Regions from separate parts of the Corallincola platygyrae genome, predicted to be linked through region 2. Evidence: predicted binding sites of a transcription regulator. Region 2 holds the regulator's gene; each other region holds the start of a gene.
What was found. The regulator FNR, encoded in region 2, switches genes on or off when oxygen is low (the NO sensors DNR and NnrR bind a similar motif). The targets are predictions, from matches to a motif close to TTGATCTAGATCAA.
Positions count from the first base shown of each region.

Region 1 (4,742 bases), on a different contig from region 2:
AACCTTGGCGTTTTTGAAGCAGTGGGTGCCTGCAGGCAAGTCGCCCATTTGTGGTAATTCCATTGGCCAGGACCGCCGATTCCTCAATGCCTACATGCCTGAGCTGGAAGACTACTTCCACTACCGCAACCTGGACGTCAGTACGGTAAAAGAGCTTTGCCGCCGCTGGCGACCTGAGCTATTGGCCGGATTCAGCAAGAAAGGCACGCACTTAGCGCTGGATGATATCCGCGAGTCAATCGCTGAGCTTAAGTATTATCGCGAGCATTTCTTTAAGTAAAATGCCATTGCGGGGTTGCATTGCGTTCTTATTTTTGTAAAATGCGCCTCGCCTTTTGGGAAACCCCCTTCAGGTATTGTTGATAAGCGGCACTAGCTCAGCTGGTAGAGCGCAACCTTGCCAAGGTTGAGGTCACGAGTTCGAACCTCGTGTGCCGCTCCAATTCAACACGATGTAGTACCTCCCGGATATGCGGCACTAGCTCAGCTGGTAGAGCGCAACCTTGCCAAGGTTGAGGTCACGAGTTCGAACCTCGTGTGCCGCTCCAATCTCCCGGATACTCATATCGACCTCTTTTAAGCGGCACTAGCTCAGCTGGTAGAGCGCAACCTTGCCAAGGTTGAGGTCACGAGTTCGAACCTCGTGTGCCGCTCCAATTTCTCTCTTCGTAAGCGCATAAAACCCCCACAAAACTGTGCAATTTGATTGTTAAATCGCCAATCGCGCGACAACTTCTATTTTTTTGATCTTTTTTGTCGATTGTCAGGCGCTCAGCGACTAGATTGTGGGTGTGAATCAACTCCAAGTCGTGGGATCCGCCTGGTGAAAAAAGGAATGCCCTCATCCCGAAATCCCGGGAACTACATCAATGCATTAACGCGATCTACCGTCGCTATGATTCTTGCGGGTGGCCGAGGCGAGCGACTCATGCACCTGACCAGAGCCAGAGCCAAGCCTGCGACGCCATTTGGCGGTAAATACCGAATTATCGATTTTGCGCTTTCCAACTGCGTTAACTCAGGGATTCGTCGTATCGGCGTGTTAACCCAGTACAAAGCGTCTGAACTGATTTTTCACCTACAGCGCGCCTGGGGTCACTTTCGTGGTGAATTTGGCGAGTTCGTCAGCATCATCCCCGCACAGCAACAGATAGGTACCAGCTGGTATCGCGGTACCGCGGATGCTGTTTATCAAAATCTAGATTTTCTGAGAAATCAGCGCCCCGAGCGTGTACTTATTCTGGGTGGCGACCATGTTTACAAAATGGATTACACCCTGATGCTGTCTCAGCACGTGGAGACTGGCGCAGATATCACCATTGGTTGTATTCCTGTGCCTATTGAACGTGGACAGCAATTTGGTGTGATGGCCATTGATGAAGAGCTTCGAGTAACCGAGTTCGTAGAAAAACCTGAACACCCCACGCCCATGCCAGGGCGAGATGATATGGCGTTGGCGAGTATGGGCATCTACGTGATTGAGATGTCTTACCTGGAGAAAATTCTCACCGAGGACGGCACTAATCCTAACTCCAGTCATGACTTCGGTATGGACATTATTCCCAAGTGCGTTGCTCACCATAACGCTTATGCCTACTGCTATGACCATGGCGCAGACTCGGTTCAACCCTACTGGAAAGATGTAGGGAACATCGACGAGTACTATCAGGCCAGTATGGACTTGGTCAGTGTCGATCCCGAACTTAATCTATATGATGAGCGTTGGCCGATCTGGACCTATCAGGAGCAGCTACCCGCCGCCAAGTTCGTGTTTGACGATGATGATTGTCGTGGCATGGCGGTGAACAGCATGATCTCCGCGGGTTGTATCATCTCCGGTGCGGTGGTCAGGCGAGCCTTGCTCTCCTATAACGTCAGCATCGACAATGGGTCCTATGTTGAGGATGCGGTGTTAATGCCCATGGTCAAGGTCGGCAAACACTGCCGAATTCGCCGCGCAGTAATTGCTGAACGGTGTGAGCTGCCTGATGGCATGGTCATTGGTGAGAATAACGAAGCGGACGCGATGTTTTTCTATGTTAGTAAAAATGGCATAGTCGTGGTGGTGCCCGAAATGATTCGAGCATGGCGTCAGGCCCATGACACTTGAGAGCCAGCGCTCAATCGCTTGACCTTTGCGTGCAGTTGTCGTCTCAAGTAACGACAGTTGCACATTCGCTTGATCAGGATCATCCCCGCGTCAGTTCGCACTATCAAGGTGCAACCCCAGTTCTATAGTAATAGTGAGGCCCCAAGGATAAGTTGCCTGGTAAGGTCTCAGCTGTGTGGGTAGAAGCTCACTGAATGGTGATGAGGAGGCGATATGAAAACGCTTTTTCCATCTCTGTTTGGGGACAAGAGCATGCCTGTAGATGCACTGCAGAAACGTATTAATCGTTTGTTTGACGAGTTTTCGGGAGCCGGATTAGGGTTGGCTCAACATGGATTGGCAGATTGGCATAGCCCTGCCGTCGATGTCGTTGAGAATAAAGACCAGATAGAGGTCACTGCCGAGCTACCGGACATGAATGAAAAGGATTTCCAACTGCAGTTTGATGGCGACCAGTTGATTCTGAAGGGACAGAAGAAGCTTGAGAAGGAGGGTGAGAAGGACCCCAAAGGTTACCATCTTCAGGAGCGCTTCTACGGACAGTTTGAACGGCGGATACCGATTCATGCAGCCGTAAACAGAGAAGGGATCTGTGCCGAGTACCGCAAAGGTGTATTGAAAGTGGTGCTGCCGAAGACGGCGGAGGCCAGAGACCAACAACAGGATATCGGCATTAATTTTGTCGATTAAACCCATTGAAAGGGCTCGCGCGGCGGGCCCTTTTCGTAGGCCCTGATGTTTGTAGGCCGAGGAGGAAACGATGCGATTCAAACAAGCACGTGAACTCTTACTATTTGTTGCTGATGCCAGGTTGGCTTTGTCTAAGTTGTATCAGAGCTGGGTAAACAGGCTGGAAAATCCGCGCAGCCGCCTGCTGTTAGAGTTTTTGGTGACCCGAGAGCAGGAACAGCGCAGAGCGCTGAAAGAGTATATTGAACTGGCCACGCCAGCAGCGCTGGATACCTGGTTCGATAACACTTCTGAAAGTGACTTGATGGAGCGAATAGACGGTTGGACTTTTGCCCCTGATATCGATGAGCATGATCTTCTGGGGGAGGCGCTGAAACTGGACAATGAACTGATGGGGTTGCTTTCACAACAGGTCCCCAATGCAGCGTCAGTAGAAACTCAGGAATTGCTAATTAACTTGCTGGCTCACGAACAGGAAAGACAGCGACGAATGATCCATGGCGTTGCACGTATGGATGATATTTAATGTCTGTTGGAGAGTTGATACGAGACACCGCTGAATGATTCGAGAAGTTCGGGCTGAGGACAACTCAGCATTGGCTGATGTTATCCGACGGGTACTGATAGAATTTGGTGCCAACAAACCAGGTTTTGCCTGGCAGGATCCTAGTCTGGATTGCATGTTTGAAAGCTACTCGGCACCCGGCCATTGCTATCTGGTAGCTATCGAAGACGGAAAACTGCTCGGAGGGGCTGGCATCGGCCCCTTGGAAGGTGATGGCGGTGCCCGCTGCGAACTGCAAAAAATGTATCTGTTGCCTGACGCCCGGGGCAGAGGCTTTGGCGGTCAAATTATCGACCGCTTGTTGGATTGGGCTAAACACCGATATCAGTATTGCTACCTTGAAACGTTGGCGTCGATGAGCGCTGCGAATCGGCTTTATCTGCACCGGGGTTTCCAGCAACTGGCAGAGCCTTTGGGATGCACAGGACATGGCAGTTGCGATACCTGGTACGGCAAGCGACTGAATTGAAACGCGATGGAGGCGATTGAGTGAAGACTATTGGACTGATTGGTGGCATGAGTTGGGAATCAACAGCGATATATTACCAGCTGTTGAACGAAGAGGTGTATGCCCGTTTGGGTGGCCTCAACTCGGCCAAAGTTCTGATGTATAGCTTCAATTTTCGGGAAATTGCCGCCATGCAGGAACAAGGCGCTTGGTCTGAAGTTGCTCAGAAGTTGGTTTGTGCGGCAACCAATCTTCAGCGCGCTGGCGCAGATGCTTTGTTGCTGTGCAGCAACTCGATCCACAAAGTCGCTCCTCAAATCGAAAACCAGATTTCAATCCCGGTCCTAAATATTATTGATATCACTGCTGTTAAAGCCAAGCAGATGGGGATCAGTAAAATTGGCTTGCTGGGTACCCGTTTTACCATGGAAGAGAGCTTCTATCGCGAGCGGCTCGAAGAGGTTCATGGCATAGATGTCATTTTGCCAAAGGAGCGGGAACAAAAGCTTATCCACAACATTGTTTTCGAGGAACTTTGCCACGGTGAGATCCGGGACGCATCCGAAGCGGAGCTGCTGTTAACGATTGATGCGCTGGAGCAGGAAGGGGCCCAGGCAGTCATTCTTGGCTGTACAGAGTTGGCGATGCTGATGCGTGAACAGACCCACCATGTGCCATTGCTGGATGCAACGCAGCTGCATGTTCATTATGCCGCAGACTGGATGCTGACTATCTGATTCGCACCGGGATCCGGCGAGCTCCGAAGTCGCCGGGATCCGGTTCATAAACCCCTGGCAGTTGAGTCCCGCAATGGGGGCAATTCCCTTCTGCTGTTAGTCGGAATGCACCTAACTGATACCAGTCTCTTTCAATCAAAAGCTCACCACACTCACTGCAATAAGTCGCATCTGATTCTGGGTGATGCACAT
Region 1 covers NZ_BAABLI010000008.1:190,741-195,482, forward strand. The annotation lists gene orn (oligoribonuclease) at 1-280, shown strand, start outside; tRNA gene ABEA14_RS06415 (tRNA-Gly) at 367-442, shown strand; tRNA gene ABEA14_RS06420 (tRNA-Gly) at 473-548, shown strand; tRNA gene ABEA14_RS06425 (tRNA-Gly) at 581-656, shown strand; gene glgC (glucose-1-phosphate adenylyltransferase) at 836-2,110, shown strand; gene ABEA14_RS06435 (Hsp20/alpha crystallin family protein) at 2,324-2,800, shown strand; gene ABEA14_RS06440 (hypothetical protein) at 2,871-3,326, shown strand; gene ABEA14_RS06445 (GNAT family N-acetyltransferase) at 3,361-3,834, shown strand; gene ABEA14_RS06450 (aspartate/glutamate racemase family protein) at 3,855-4,550, shown strand; gene amrS (AmmeMemoRadiSam system radical SAM enzyme) at 4,543-4,742, opposite strand, start outside.
Region 1: ABEA14_RS06435 (Hsp20/alpha crystallin family protein) is a predicted target of FNR. The motif match lies at 2,180-2,193, and genes of this name have one in related genera.

Region 2 (4,742 bases):
TTTAACCAGTCTTGGATAGCCTGCTCACTAACGCAGGTGACTTGAACCCCCTCTAAGAACTTTCTCGGCTGGCCTTCATAAATAGTCGCATACAGTCCCATGGGGAGGTGGGTTTTGATACAGGCCTCTTCTGGTTGGTCAGAGACCCACTCTTTAATACTTTCTATAAACGCGCTTTTTGTTTCTTTTAGTTGATCAAGCAGCGCTTCGCCTTCTTCGATTCTCATTGCTATCGTCCTTTGCAAGGTTTCACACAGGTGTGAATAATTGCAATCACCCCTTTTAGTAATTATGTGTAGGGTGTGCTGCTGCGTCAGGATTGCCGACTTATTCAAGTTGTATAGGTGATACAAATCCTTCTGGTTTTAGGGCCAAAACATCACAGTTAAGGCTATCGATAATATGTTCCGCTGTGTTGCCGATAAGGGCAGCGGAAAGTCCGGTTCGTCCAACAGAACCCAGGATAACTAACTCTGCATCAAGCTCTTCAGCCAGGCGGGGAATAACGTCTTCAGGCAAACCTTCTTTGACGTGGCAATTTGCGGTACAAACGCCATGTTTTTCCGCTTCCCTATGCAACTCTTTGACATGATGGTCGCATACTGCCTGGTTATATGACTTAGGATCAAACTCTGGAATTTCGATGGCGATATTTACAGGAGTACCGGGGTAGGTATTGACCAAATGGACGTCGGCCTTCAGCAGGCCCGCCATATCGTTGGCTTCAGTAATGATCTGTTCGTTCAGGGATATATGTGCTTCCTCTTCGCTTCCTGAATTCACTGCCGCAAGAATATTGCCATTGGCAGGCCAGGCGTGTTGCTTAACGAGAAGCACGGGCACAGGGGATTTACGCATCAAGTGCCAGTCAGTAGGGGTGAAAATGACGGATTTCAGCTTGTCGTGTTCGTGGGTCGCTTTGATAATAATGTCGTGGCCATCTTTGAGCACTTCTTCAATAACTGATTCAAAGGGGCGGTTATGCCATACGACTTTAACCTGAATGGTTAACGACTTATCGCTGTACGCCTCAACTAGTTCAGACAACCACTCTTCTCTTTGTGCAATAACACCACTTCGCATCGCTTCACGCTCTTCACCCGAAAGCATAGTGGTCATTTCATAAGAGAAATCGTAAATAGCTAGGAAGACCTTCAGGCTTGCACCGGTCTTTACGGCGAGTTCAACAGCTCGGTTAAGCGCGGGCTGTTCATTTCGTGTGGGATCAACCACAACAAGAATTGATGTGAAGTTGGCCATACATCCTCCAAACCCTAAAAGAGTAGAACAGAGCTAAGGATAGAACACTGGGCTCGTAGTTAAATGTAGGACTTTTAGAGAGAAAGTGATAGGGGGGAGGGTTGCGCTGGATCAACCATTAGAAGATCCAGCGACTTAGATGTTTATTCGTTTGACGCACCCGCCAATTCAGTGAGCTGATCGTCGTCAAGTACCGTGATGTACTTGCCTTTTACTTCTATCATTCCGCTCTTCTGGAAACGACCAAGTAAGCGTGAAATAGTCTCAACCGTAAGACCAAGGTAGTTACCAATATCGCCTCGGGTCATGCTTAGGCGGAACTCTTTAGGAGAGAAACCACGCTCACCAAAACGGCGGCTAAGGCTGTAGATAAAAGCACCCAAACGTTCTTCTGCGCTTTTCTTGCTCAACAGCACGATCATTTCCTGGTCACCAACAATTTCGTTGCTCATCAGTCGCATTACCTGGTGACGCAGCTTTGGCATTGAGCCGGATAGATCATCCAAGGTTTCGAAGGGAATTTCACAGACCATGGCGGTTTCTAGTGCTTGTGCGAAGCTCTGATGCTGACCCGTGTTGATTGCATCAAAGCCAACGATATCACCGGCAAGGTGGAAAGCAGTGATTTGCTCTTCGCCTTGTTCAGTGATGGTATAGCTCTTAACTGTGCCCGAACGAATGGCATAAAGCGCTTTTAGTTCGTCACCGGCCTGGAAAAGCTCATCGCCTTTGTGGATTGGCTTTTTACGTTCAATGATCTCGTCAAGCTTGTCGAGTTCATTTTCATTTAGCGTAAAGGGTATGCAGAGCTGACTGATACTACAGTTTTGACAATGAATCGCACACGCGCCGTTCATAACTCGTGAGCCTGCTGCTCCACTGGCTTTATCGTATCCCATACTTTACCTAAAATTGATCTCAGTTAATTAATGATACACTCAATTTCACATGTTTAGAACCAAGTGCTGCGATCAAGCGCGGATAAGAGTGTAAACAACCCCAAAGCGATCACAAATCCTCCCGCGAGGTTACGAAACCCTCGATTACTTAATAGTTTTGCAACACGGTTTCCCAACATGCCTAGGGACAACATAGATGGAAGCGTACCCAGTCCGAAACAAAACATAACGGCTGCGCCGTGCCATGCCGCTTCTGCAGATAAATTCCAGGTCAACGTGCTGTAGACAAGCCCGCACGGTAGCCATCCCCAAACGAGGCCGTAACAGAATGCAGTGGGAATCGTACGGATAGGCAAAAAAGCTTTTGCTAGACGCTGAAGACGTTTCCAAATTCCTGCACCTGCGCGCTCGATGTAGGTTAGGCCACGGTACCAGCCTGTAATGTATAACCCAGCTAAAATCACCATGACACCGGCAAGTATCTGGGTTGTCACTATCCAGTGCTTCGCTTCGGCTAGTTGCGTTAGAGCAGATGCCGTGAGTGCGACCAGAAAACCTGCCACAGCGTAACTGAAAACTCTGCCGGCAGATAAGGCCAGGGCCTTTAAAAAAGTTCGTTCGTTTGAGCCGGATAGAAGTGCCGCGGAGAGACCGCCACACATGCCCGCGCAATGTCCACTGCTAAGAAGACCAACTGAAAATGCTGCGCCAAGTTGATATAGCAGTGGCTCCACTATTGTTTGTCCCTTTTTGACGGCTCATCTTCATCAAACAGAATGTCGCTGCCGTGACGTTCAAGATCTTCAAATTGGTTGCTCTTGACTGCCCAGACAAAAATGCCAATGGCGATAAAGACAAAAACGATGGCAATGGGGATCAAGATATAAAGTATGCTCATTTGGTTTTTAATAACCTCATCGAGTTACTTACCACGAGTAGGCTGCTCAGGCTCATGCCAAGCGCAGCAAAGTAGGGCGCTATATAGCCGCTAACTGCTAACGGGATGATAAACAGGTTGTATGCCAGCGCCCAGCCCAAGTTTTGTTTGGTAATACTTGCGGTGCGTTTAGCCAGTTCCAATGCAGCCAGCAACACGCTGAGCTTGTTGCTGGGCAGCACGGTATCTGCACTCACTTTTGCTAAATCCGTACCGCTGCCCATCGCAACGGAGCAATCTGCTGCCGCTAGTAGAGGCGCATCATTGATGCCATCACCAAGCGCGATACATTTATGACCTTTAGCCTGTAACGATTTGAGATGAGACAGTTTGTCCTCTGGAAGCTGGCCACCGTGATAGTTATCGCGTTTTAGTCCTGCAGACAAAAGCGTAAGGTAGTGGCTCTCAGAATCATCACCGGTGAGCACGGTGGCCTGAATATCAAGTTTTTTGAACTTGCCTAATAAAGACGACACATCGCTTCTTAGCGCGTCACCTACATCAAAACTCGCAATGGCTATTGTGTCATTAGCGAGCACTGCATTCGAGCCGTAATAAAGATCTGAAGATTTGATACCCAAGTCATCTAACCACTTCTGACGGCCCAGGTACCAGCGTTGTCCATCAATAACCGCACTCACGCCTTGGCCGACAATTGTCTGATGGTCGGTCGCTGGCAATATTGGTTGCTCTTTACAATATCTAGAAATTGCTTTTGCGATAGGGTGATGCTGGCCCGCTTCTAATGAATGCGCTATCTGTTTAGCACGTTCAATATCATCCCGTCGGTAACACCTGAATTCCGTTACCTGCTGTTTGCCATGAGTTAGCGTGCCGGTTTTATCGAAAACAACGTGAGTTGTTTTTGCTAAGGCCTCCAGCACATGGCCACGACGAATCATTAACCCTAACTGGCTCAAATTTGCGTAGGCACAAGTAATTGCGGTGGGTGTGGCTAGGCTTAAAGCGCAGGGACAAGTCGCCACCAAAACAGAAAGCGTGATCCAAAAAGCTTCGTTGGCATCAATTGACAACCAAGTTGTATAGGTCAGGGCTGCAATAATCAGCAGGACTGGAATAAACCAGCGAGCAATCTTGTCCGCGATAATCGCGACTTTAGGTTTTTGATCTAGAGCAGCAGCTTGCAGCCTTACTATATCGCTGAGTACGGAATGATTTCTATCCCTCAACACTTCTGCTACAACCACTTGTTCGCGGTTGACAGTGCCGGCGTAAATTACTCCATCCAACCTTTTAGAGACAGGATAGCTTTCCCCAGTAAGCATTGATTCATCAAATCGGCTTTCACCTTCAATGACTTTCGCGTCTGCAGGTACCGTATCTCCTGGCACAATCCGGATCTTATCGTTCGCTTTTAATGATGATGCGGCGACCAGTTCAATACTTCCGACATTTGAGACTAAGTTGGCTTTTGCTGGCAAAAGTTTTAGCAAGTTGCTGCCAATCTCGCTGGCTCTGCGACGGGCACGCATCTCCAGGAAGCGTCCAAGCAGTAAAAAGAAAGCGAACATGGAGACAGACTCAAAATACACTTCACCAGTGCCGGTAAGGGTGGCGTAGGCAGAGCTTGAATAAGCCAAAAGCAAAGCGATGGACACAGGAAGGTCCATATTCAGATGTTTAGC
Region 2 covers NZ_BAABLI010000014.1:134,160-138,901, forward strand. The annotation lists gene ABEA14_RS11905 (hypothetical protein) at 1-227, opposite strand, end outside; gene uspE (universal stress protein UspE) at 328-1,260, opposite strand; gene fnr (fumarate/nitrate reduction transcriptional regulator Fnr) at 1,404-2,117, opposite strand; gene ABEA14_RS11920 (sulfite exporter TauE/SafE family protein) at 2,213-2,893, opposite strand; gene ccoS (cbb3-type cytochrome oxidase assembly protein CcoS) at 2,893-3,057, opposite strand; gene ABEA14_RS11930 (heavy metal translocating P-type ATPase) at 3,054-4,742, opposite strand, start outside.

Region 3 (4,742 bases), on a different contig from region 2:
CTAAACGCTAACGCACTCGCTGCGTTTTTGTAGGCGTTTGGCCAACTCTTTGTATTGCTCAGCCACCTGCTGTCCAAACAGCGGGTCAAGACGCTGCGCTGTCGCTTTGGCTTCTTCAAAGGTGGCGCCAGGACAAACAGGAAACTGATCGGCTACCGCTTGCCAGTCAGAAGGGCTCATTTTTGCTTCGAGCTCTGGCAGAACATGTTCTTCTTCGTAGTCCATATGAGACTGCTGCAATTCGATAAACTCGCCCAATTTCTCAGCGAACTGGTCCAGTGGTATTACACAGTCATTGAGGATCATATCCAACATGGTTCTCAACTCATCGGTGTTGAGCTCCAGTTTTTTGTGCTCCTGAGCCAGCTTGTTGTTCTCCGCATCCTGATGACATACGTGGGTCAGGTAGTAGTCATAAACCACGTCTTCAACTTTATGATGGTACTTGTCTGCGTAGTCCTGCATGTAATCGACGACATCGCGGATCAGGCTGTAGTTAACTTCACCTTTCTCAACCAATGCTGCGTGGCGCTCTCTCAGCAACTGGATCAATATCGCCAGATTTTTGTGGTCGTTATGGATCAGTTCGAGCATAGGACCTCTCCCGGTGGTCTAGTGGTATTAAAAATACGTTGGGTTTAACGCTGTTTGCGACGAGCTGAACAACCAGTATAAGCAGCCCACCACTCTCGAGTTGGTACCTGTTATAAAATTGTGACCAAACTCCAGCGCAGTGGTTCCCAGATTATCCAAGTTTGATTGCAGCATTTTTGACCAATCATAAGAGAGGCCAAATAAACCCTGAGCCCTGCGAGACCTGGCTCACAATTTGAGTTAAGTCTTTACTCAACCCAGATTACACCTGCCAGTTGATGGGTGCTCTGCCTGTCTGCTGCAGGATATTGTTTGCTTGCGAAAAGTGACTACAACCAAAAAATCCGCGGTGGGCAGAAAGTGGAGATGGATGTGGCGCCGTCAGAACAAAGTGCCGATTTCGATCGATGATCGCGCCTTTCTTTTGTGCGTGAGAACCCCACAACATAAAGATGACCTGTTCCTGGTGCTGGTTGATTTGCGCTATCACTGCATCAGTAAAGGTTTCCCAACCCAACTTGGCGTGGCTGTGGGCCTTGCCCGCTTCCACTGTTAACACCGTATTCAACAACAGCACCCCCTGCTCTGCCCATGATTGCAGAAAGCCATGATTCGGGATGGTGAAACCTGGTATATCGGTCGCCAACTCTTTGTACATGTTCTTCAAAGAAGGCGGAGGCTGGACACCGTGCTGCACAGAGAAACACAGCCCATGGGCCTGATTAGGGCCATGATAGGGGTCCTGGCCAAGAATGACGACTTTAAGCTGGTCTAGGGGCGTGGCGCGAAATGCTTCAAAAACGTGCTCTTTGGGCGGGTAGACAGTCACACCAGATTGTCTGATTTGTTCCACTGCCTGCAGCGTCTGTTGAAAATAGGGCTTTTCTTTTTCGCCACCAATCAACGCCTGCCAACTCGCCAACCCCATGCTCATCTCCTGTACCAGCCAATTCAAAACGCGGTACAGGGTAACCAATGACATTCTTTGCAACAACCACTTCAACAAGCACTGCAACAACCACACCGCGGCTCTGGTGTATCTGTGAGTTGGTCAGGTTAAACTAGCGCGCTGGATTAGATATCACCCGAAAAGAGTCAACGATGAAGTATATCGGAGCCCACGTCAGCGCTTCAGGTGGCGTACAAAATGCCCCTTTAAATGCACAAAAAATAGGTGCCAACGCCTTTGCCCTGTTCACCAAGAATCAGCGTCGCTGGCAAGCCAAGCCACTGGATAACAAGTCGATTGACGCCTTCAAGCATAACTGTGAATTGGTGGGTATCGGCGCAGACCAGATCCTGCCGCACGACAGTTACCTGATTAATCTGGGTCACCCAGAAGCTGACGGGCTAGAACGGAGCCGCGAGGCTTTTATCGATGAGATGCAGCGCTGTGAGCAATTAGGGCTAACACTGCTCAACTTTCACCCTGGCAGCCATTTGAAAAAGGTTAGTGAAACAGAGTGCCTTCGTCGCATTGCCGAATCGATCAACCTCGCGCTCGATAAAACAGAAGGTGTCTGTGCCGTAATAGAGAATACCGCCGGTCAGGGCAGCAACCTGGGGCACAGCTTTGAACAACTGGCCGAAATTATTGACCAGGTAGAGGATAAGAGCCGGGTAGGTGTATGTCTGGATACCTGCCATAGCTTTGCCGCTGGGTATGACCTCAGCAGCCATGATGCCTGTGAAGCTAGCTTCAACGAGTTCGAAAAAGTGGTTGGGTTTAAATACTTACGTGGCATGCACCTGAACGACTCCAAAAACCCGCTAGGAAGCCGCGTAGACCGTCACCATAGCCTTGGTATGGGTACGATAGGCAATGCGGTGTGGGAGTATCTGATGCCAGATCCCCGCTTCGATCATATTCCACTGGTTTTGGAAACCATTGACGAAACGCTCTGGGCTGCAGAAATCCAGTACCTGCGCAGTTTGATAAAAAAGGCGGCATAACATCGCGATCCAACACTTTCATTGCGCTGGATCAATCTTTTGATACCTCTTTCGTGATACAAATCAAGCCAGAATTTGATATCCGTTTTTTTACTCTTTTCGAGGACAACGTAATGACTATTGGTATTCAGATCACCAAAGCCGACAACGATGCACTGATCAACTCTTTCTGGCTGCTTGATGAAGCCGCAGGTGAAGCACGTTGCCTGTGTGTGAAAGACGACCTGTACGCTGAAGATGAAGTGGTAGCTGTTTCTAAGCTGGGCAACATCGAGTACAAAGAAGTACCAATGCAGGTTGCACCAAAGGTTGAAGGTGGTCAGCACCTGAACGTTAACGTTCTGAGCCGTGACACGCTGGAAGATGCTATCAATCACCCAGAGAAATATCCTCAGCTGACTATCCGTGTTTCTGGTTACGCAGTGCGTTTCAACTCACTGACACCAGAACAGCAGCGCGACGTGATCACTCGTACTTTCACTGAAAGCCTGTAATTGACGTCTCAGTCCACCGACGTCTCTAGCAATCGCTGAATTGCAGAAATAAAAAACCGCCGAAAGGCGGTTTTTTTATGTACAGGAAGTACGGTATCTCGCGGGTGCATGGATGCACAGGAGCGACGATGTCCTAGAAGTGCAGCATGCCACACGAACATGCGCACACCGGATTAGCTAACAATAAACTTTACAAGCTCATCAATTTGGCGCGAACCAAGCTGAAGTCCGCTGCAATGGTATCTGACAGCAGTGGCTTCTCTGCCGCATCCGCAAGCGGTTTTGGCAGTGGCAAGTCAATAGACAGGGCTTCGTCTACGCTCTCTTTGAACTTGGCCGGGTGAGCGGTGCACAAGAATAGGCCATATTCATCGTCTGCCAACTGCTGCTCAAGCAGGTTGTATGCGATGGCGCCGTGAGGCTCACACAGATAGCCCTGCTCGTTCATGCCCTGCAACGTGCTGACGGTAGTGGCATCATCAATGGCACCATAACCCAGCTGATCCAAGCCCCAGCCTTTGATCTGGCAGAGTTCTTCGATACGCGGCCAGTTATTTGGTGCGCTCACGTCCATCGCATTCGCCAACGTCGGTACCGTCTCTTTCGGGGCCCATTCACCCGTTTCTAGGTAGCGTGGCACAGTATCGTTGACGTTAGTGGCGGCGATAAAACGCTTAACTGGCAAGCCCATCGCTTTACCCAGAAGGCCTGCAGTCAGGTTACCGAAGTTACCGCTTGGTACGGATACCACCAGGTTGTTTCTGGCTTCTTTGGGCACCTGTGCAACGGCTTCAAAGTAGTAGCAGATCTGCGCCATCAAACGGCTGATATTGATTGAGTTTGCTGAATTCAGCCCCACGGCCTGACGCAGTTCAGCGTCATCAAAGGCCTGTTTCACCATCGCCTGGCAATCGTCGAAAGTACCTTCCACTGCGAGCGTGTGAATATTGTCACCCAAAGTACAGAACAACGCTTCCTGTAGCGGGCTGATCTTACCCTTCGGATACAGCACAACCACGTCGATGTTGTCGATACCGTGGAACGCGTGCGCTACCGCAGCACCGGTATCACCGGAGGTTGCGGTCAGGATCGTGATCTTCTGACCACCACCAAATTCGCGCAGGCATTGGGCCATAAAACGGCCACCGAAATCTTTAAACGCCAGCGTTGGACCGTGGAACAGCTCCAGCGCAGAGACCTTGTCATTCACCTTTTTTACTGGTGCCGGGAAATGGAAAGCACGCTTGAGCATACCTGCCAACGCTTCGTCAGACAGCTCGTCTCCGATAAGGGCACCGAGGATAACGCGGCTGCGAGAAACCAGATCCATTTCCAGCAGCTCGTCGATATTGTCGAAATGAGGCAGTTCAGATGGGAAAAATAGCCCCTGCTGACGACCCAGGCCCTGTTTTACTGCTTGCTGAAAACTGACCTGTTCACTGTGGTCTTTGATGTTGTATAGGTTCACGCTGTTTCCTCCAGAACCCGGGTACCCAGGCTATCGATGCGGCAGACATGGCTGAAGCCGCGATCGTTTCTAATAAAGTGTTGTTGCATCCAGCGATGCATTGCTTCTGCTTTCTGTTGCGAATCAGTGATCACAAACACGCTTGGGCCAGAGCCAGAAATGCCCACGGCCAAAGCGCCCTGAGCCATCATCTGTTCACGCATCTCGTCAAAGCCAGGAATAAGTTGCTTACG
Region 3 covers NZ_BAABLI010000011.1:17,097-21,838, forward strand. The annotation lists gene ABEA14_RS09290 (hemerythrin domain-containing protein) at 1-594, opposite strand; gene ung (uracil-DNA glycosylase) at 857-1,528, opposite strand; gene nfo (deoxyribonuclease IV) at 1,696-2,547, shown strand; gene grcA (autonomous glycyl radical cofactor GrcA) at 2,661-3,041, shown strand; gene thrC (threonine synthase) at 3,232-4,509, opposite strand; gene thrB (homoserine kinase) at 4,506-4,742, opposite strand, start outside.
Region 3: grcA (autonomous glycyl radical cofactor GrcA) is a predicted target of FNR. The motif match lies at 2,569-2,582, and genes of this name have one in related genera.